Marinomonas mediterranea MMB-1: one gene and its partner. The protein of the gene in region 2 interacts with the protein of the main gene of each other region in a pairwise test. Links are inferred from orthologs where the notes say so. Each region holds a gene or a part of one and is shown on either strand. Other genes may lie near its edges.

The links.
Region 1: the proteins of MARME_RS07390 (region 2) and sfsA interact in binary tests that used the Escherichia coli proteins (3 or more experiments, as listed by UniProt). The link is inferred for Marinomonas mediterranea MMB-1 from one-to-one orthologs.

What each region holds. Positions count from the first base shown.
Region 1 is NC_015276.1:340,577-343,626, reverse strand. Bases 330-3,050 are described here. They hold sfsA (DNA/RNA nuclease SfsA), read right to left. Parts: upstream 2,181-3,050; coding sequence 1,479-2,180; downstream 330-1,478. Other genes in these bases: MARME_RS01655 (DUF6502 family protein), read left to right, coding at 2,329-3,050; phnR (phosphonate utilization transcriptional regulator PhnR), read right to left, coding at 612-1,319. Outside these bases: MARME_RS01670 (putative 2-aminoethylphosphonate ABC transporter substrate-binding protein), read right to left, coding at 1-256. UniProt on the Escherichia coli protein: Binds to DNA non-specifically. Could be a regulatory factor involved in maltose metabolism.
Region 2 is NC_015276.1:1,644,783-1,648,060, reverse strand. The notes cover bases 232-3,180. They hold MARME_RS07390 (glutamate-5-semialdehyde dehydrogenase), read right to left. Parts: upstream 2,362-3,180; coding sequence 1,102-2,361; downstream 232-1,101. Other genes in these bases: tsaA (tRNA (N6-threonylcarbamoyladenosine(37)-N6)-methyltransferase TrmO), read left to right, coding at 2,692-3,180; nadD (nicotinate-nucleotide adenylyltransferase), read right to left, coding at 432-1,112; rsfS (ribosome silencing factor), read right to left, coding at 232-418. Outside these bases: 23S rRNA (pseudouridine(1915)-N(3))-methyltransferase RlmH, read right to left, coding at 1-53; more of rsfS, read right to left, coding at 65-231; more of tsaA, read left to right, coding at 3,181-3,278. UniProt on the Escherichia coli protein: Catalyzes the NADPH-dependent reduction of L-glutamate 5-phosphate into L-glutamate 5-semialdehyde and phosphate. The product spontaneously undergoes cyclization to form 1-pyrroline-5-carboxylate.

The DNA of each region.
Region 1 (3,050 bases), 1.3 Mb from region 2 along the record:
GTCCCCAAACAACATCTGCCTGTGGGTTTTCTTTTTCGGCAAGCAATTTCGCGGTAACGATGCCAGTAGAATCACGAACCCAGTTGATTTTAATATCTGGGTGATCTTGGTTAAAACGTGCAGCGTACTTTTTCAAGTCTTCTGCTTCTACTGCTGTGTATACAGTAAGTTCCGTTTTCGCTGCATGCGCTGCAACAGATACAGTAGTGATACCCGCTAGTACAGCTAAACGATGCATCCAGTTTTTCTTGCTCATCTTCACTTCTCCAATCATTAAAGGGCGCCGATTCAAGTAATCTATTAGGCCTCTAATCAATTATCGCCAAATCGGTCAAAAAACTTAATCAGAGAACCTAACTTCAAACTGTCTATTTTTAAAATATACTGGTATAGACCAGAAGACAAGTAAAAGATAACAGCCTTTTATGTCATCAATATGACAAGAAATACTTTTTAATTGTGTAAAAAACACACTATCACGTGAAATTTAAGGAAAATAGAAGGGAATAAAAGAAAAAGTGTCGAATTCAATTCATGCGACACTTTATGAGGATGACAAAGCACTTTTGTGTGAAAGCCATTAGAGGACAAAACAAAATGATAGAAAGAGACTATTCGCGCACTTCAATTGCGATATTAACGGCATCATGTCGCCAGAATTCGTAATCGAGTTCCAACACTTGATTGCCGTTAATGTAGTTCACTCGCTCAACATGCAGCCCAGGCTGACCAGATGCGATACCAAGATCTTTAGCCGCTTCTTCGGGCAGTGAGGTGGATTTAAATGAAAGATCCATATCACGGTAGCAAAGATCATATTTGTTCTTCAGTAACTGGCTCAGTGATTGAGTAAGATCTTCATCTTCAATGCCCGGAAGATACGCAATATTGATGTACATTCTTTCGATTAAGACCGGACGCTTATCGATAAACCGTCGGCGATGCAAAAAAAGAACGGGGGACCCTTTTTTAATGCCCATTTTTTGAGCGATTTTCAATGACGCAGGCTCGACAACTTGTTCAATTTTTTCCGTCGATGGCGCAAAACCTTGCTCTGAAACATATAGGTTAAAACTAAGTTGTGCGGCAGGGTTATAGGTCACTGCAGGAGGCGTCACAAACCACCCTTTGCGATTCTCACGGTAAATCAGACCTTCCGCTTCAAGATTCTGTAGCGCTTGCCTTACCGTTACTCGGGTCAGGTTAAACTGCTCTCCAATTTCACGCTCTGAAGGAAGTTTCCCCCCTGCTTGAAGCACATTTTTGCGAATTAGATAACTAAAATGCTCTTGGATGTGGCGGTAATGCGTGTCTGCCATGATCTGACCCTTTAGGCAAATTTGATTGGGGCGCTATTCTACACCGAACCTAGACAATAGAGACAACGACTTTGCAACGAAGTGTTAAGACAGCATGAGCAAACCTTTCAAGAAAGTGTGAAATTCCTCCTCATAGGTAAAACGCGCAAGCCCTTATTTTTAGACAATCACTCGAACAGGTTCTAGTACTTTCATCTGCTCTGGCGTAATGTCGACACGGTATGCAATAACCTCAACCCCCTTTTGTACCGCCTCTTTCAACGCCTGCGCATACTTTTCATCAATATGTGCTGCTGGTGTTACCGAGTCAATCCCTGTATGACTGACACAAAAGAACAATACAGCGCGCTTACCTTGTTCCACCATCGAAGTGAGTTCATAAAGATGTTTTCGTCCTCGCTCCGTCACCGCGTCAGGGAAGTAACCTTGACCATCTTCCTCAAGTAAAGTGACACTTTTCACCTCGACATAACACTCACTTTCCGCATTAGACAAGAGCCAATCTACGCGGCTGTTCTGCCCATATTTCACTTCGGCCTTTATCTCATTGTAATTTTGCAGCTCGGGGATTACTCCACCTTTAATCGCCTCACCCACCAATTTATTTGGGTAACCCGTATTGATACAGGCTAAAAACCGCTCATCAACTTCAACTAACTCCCACGTATAAGCAAGTTTACGTTTTGGATTATCACTTTTCGATACCCAAACTCGTGCGCTTTCTTGCTGACAACGTTTCATTGAGCCTGTGTTCGGGCAGTGCGCCGTAATAATCTCGCCGCTGTCTAACTCTATATCAGACAGAAAACGCTTGTAGCGCTTGATTAAGCGCCCTTGCTGTAAAGAAACTGGGAATTTCACGTGTTTTCCTTTTTAAAACTTTTTAAAAGCTGTGTGGCTTAAACTTCAATCATATTATGGATTATATGCCGTTTCATTATATGTGGCACTTTTTCCCACACGAGATTAGACTTAGTCACTAAGCTATCGACAGAACACCTTACACAATATGTCAGCACAAGATCCAAACTGCGCCGAAACAAATTCTAAAAACCTAGTTCGCATCGCCTTAAAGCGTGTTTTAGGGGCACTTACTCGCTTGGCGATTCGATATGGCGTTAGCTTCCCTGAATTTGCGGAACTGACTAAAGATGCTTACGTAAGAGAAGTAAAGAAGTCGTTAGAACTGAACAATGAAAAAGTAACTCAAAGCCGAATTAGTATTGTCAGTGGCGTACACCGTAAAGATGTTAAACGACTCACTGACGAAGTAGACGAATCAAGCCACCTAACAACCAAGCACTCGATCACATCAAGAGTACTCAGTATTTGGTTAGGTGACAGTGGCTATTTAGATCCTCAGGGACATCCGTTGGAACTGGATCGACATGGAGAAAAGTCATTTGACACCTTAGTCAAACAAGTCAGTCTAGATATACGTCCCAGAACCTTATTCGATGAGTGGCTGCGCAGAGGCTTACTCGTCGAGCAACCCGGCGCCAAATTAAAACTCAACTTGGAAGCGCTCTTTCCAAGTGACGATTTAGAAACCAAAATGAGTTTCTTTGCCCGCAACACCGCCGATCATATTTCGGCCTGCGAACACAATCTAGACAACACTCGATCACCCTTTCCTGAGCGCTCCGTCTTTTACAACCGCTTATCTAAACAATCTGTAGATGAACTGCAAAAAACGGCGCACGAGGGAAGCCATAGCCTCCTACTTGCTTT
Region 2 (3,278 bases):
TGCGTTACCCATTTCGGCATTTTCGTTCCTACTGCAATTAAGCGTATGCGCATTATCGGTTCGCCTATTGCTCTCTGGTCTTAATATCCCAAAGTTTTTCTAGATCATAGAAAGAGCGAGCTTCTTCAGTCATGACATGAACAACAACATCATGTAAATCGACCAATACCCATTCACTACCCATTTCTCGACCTTCGCTGCCAAGAGGCTGAAGTCCATTAGACTTTAAATGCTCAACAACATTTTGGCCCAAGGATTGAACATGGCGTTTTGAAGTACCAGTACAGATAACCATGTAGTCCATCATGTCTGTTAATTCGCCGACTTCAAGAACGGTGATTTTGTCACCTTTCACATCTTCTAGTGCTTCTACAGCATGAGACAGAATCTCGTCAGCTTGCATTTGGTTTTCACTCATATAGTAAAGTTACCTATTTATATAATTGGTTATGATCAATGTATTCTTGTACAGCTTTTGGCAATAGGTAGGCTATAGACAACGATTGCCTACAAAGGTTTCGAATCATACTTGATGAAATCCCTAGAGGTGTTAACGTTTCAAGCCAAACTTTGCCTGCGGGCGCGGATTGTAACTCAATTGCAGACAATGCTCGATGATTTTCGTAAAACGCATTTAACTCAGAAATATACTCCGAATCCCAGCCTGGCCTAGCCACAACCACGATATGACAGTATTCGGTTAAATCCCACCAATCTGCCCATGTTGGCAAGGAAAGAAAACTGTCCGTTCCAAGCACCATAATAAGAGGTTCGGATTCCCCTATTTCAGAGCGTATGGTCTTAAGCGTATCAATCGTATAACTCGGCCCTTCCCTTGTTATCTCACGGTCATCAACACAGAGCCGCGAATCGTTTTCGATCGAAAGACGAACCATATCTAAGCGTTGAAGCGCGCTTACGTTGGGCCTATCTTTATGAACAGGCTGAAAGCAAGGTACCAATCTAAGCTCTTTAAAGCCATGCTTATCGAGAAGATCAATCGCGGACCGTAAATGACCATGATGAATAGGATCAAAGGTGCCACCCATAATGACGACCCCTTTGCTCCTTTGACCAGCCGATAAAGCAGACAAACTTGAATCAATTGTCACGTGTATGACCGTCTCCCATCACTACGTACTTTTGACTCGTCAATCCCTCTAAACCGACTGGGCCTCGTGCGTGGATTTTATCCGTTGATATTCCAATTTCCGCCCCTAGACCATATTCAAAACCATCAGCGAACGCAGTCGATGCATTAATCATGACTGATGACGAGTCAACAGCCGTCATAAACAATCTCGTTTTAGAATAGTCCTGAGACACAATCGCATCCGTATGATGAGAACCGTACTTATTAATATGCTCAATCGCTTCGTTCATACTTGAAACAATTTTCACAGACAATTTAGGCCCAAGATATTCGGTGTACCAGTCTTCTTCGGTTGCTAAGCCTATACCACTCAAAATCTTTTGCGTTTCAGCACACCCAACCAACTCCACACCTTTTTCACCAAAAGCGGCCGCCAATTTGGGTAAAAAAATGTCCGCTATGTCTTTATGCAGCAACAATGATTCCATCGCATTGCAAACACCATAACGTCGAGTCTTTGCATTCATTGCAATAGCGTACGCTTTATCCAAATCAGCTTGATCGTCTACATAAACATGGCAGTTACCATCAAGGTGCTTAATAACAGGCACTCTTGCATCGTTGCTTATTCTAGTAATCAAACCTTTTCCGCCACGTGGCACAATGACATCAACAAACTCAGACATGCTAATTAATTTACCAACCGCATCACGGTCTGTCGTATTTATAACCTGAACAGCATACTCTGGCAGATGTGCCTTCTTAAGTCCGAGTTTTACAGCATGAGCGATCGCCTGATTGGAGTAATACGCTTCGCTACCACCCCTTAAAATAGCTGCATTGCCAGACTTCAAACACAAACTTGCCGCATCAATCGTTACATTTGGGCGGGACTCGTAAATAATACCTATAACACCCAATGGCACCCTCATCTTTCCGAGGTGAATACCAGACGGGCGATACACCATATCAGTGATTTCACCAATTGGATCAGGAAGCGCTGCGACCTGATTCAACCCTTCTATCATGGAGTCAATACGAGCATCCGTTAATTCAAGACGATCCAAAAGAGCAGCATCTAAACCTTTCGCGTGGCCCGCTTCGATATCTTTCGCATTTTCGACTTTTAATAGGGGTCGAGCTGCCTCTAGCGCGTCAGCCATTGCACATAAGGCTTGATTTTTTTCTTCCGTTGACACGCTCGCTAACTTGCGAGATGCAGATCGAGCTTGTTGCCCAACCTCTTTCATATAAGCATCTATAGACATAACTCTTAAACCACCTGAAATACATTATAAGTGCGATTACTTCACCACACAGATTACGTTATCTATGAAAAACTAACCGTAACATTCTTAATTACTAGTAGAATCGGTATACTACCACAAAGTTTTTCTTGCTGGTTATTGAAAAGCCTTCTCTAACAAGTTGCGCGATGACAATCTACCTTAGAAGCATATCGTTACTATTCAGATGCAAATACACAACTCCAGACATTCGGCGCACATATAGCATTCTTAGGTTTTTGTTAGATCCACGCATCCAGCTAGATATGTATTTTGACATTCCACAAGATTATTCGAAAATTGGAGCGAACATTGACCTCTTCCACAACGTTTGAATTCACTCAAATCGGTGTCATTCACTCTTGTTATACTGAAAAATTTGGCATCCCCCGCCAACCTGGACTCGTAGAAGAGACAACAGCCTCTCTGGAGCTGCTCCCTCCGTTCAATCGCGAAGACATACTCGACGGATTGGAAGGCTTCTCTCATATATGGGTTCACTTCGTTTTTCATAAATGCATTCAAGAAAAATGGAAAGCCAAAGTTCGCCCTCCAAGATTAGGTGGTAAAGAGAAAATGGGCGTATTTGCTACACGAGCGACGCATCGACCAAACCCGATCGGACTATCAGTATTAAAAATCGACAAAATACACAAGCATGGCAAGAAAATATTTATTGACTTGCAAGGCGCAGATCTATTGGATGGAACACCCGTTATAGACATAAAGCCCTACCTGCCTTACGCAGATATAAAGACGGATGCATTAGGCGGTTTCGCACCAGAAAAGTCCGCCCCCTCACAAGTCGAATTTAGCGAACTCGCGACACATCAAGCAATCAGCTATGAAAAAAAATTTGGTCGAAACCTGCTATCCTTAATAAAGCAAGTAATTGAGCA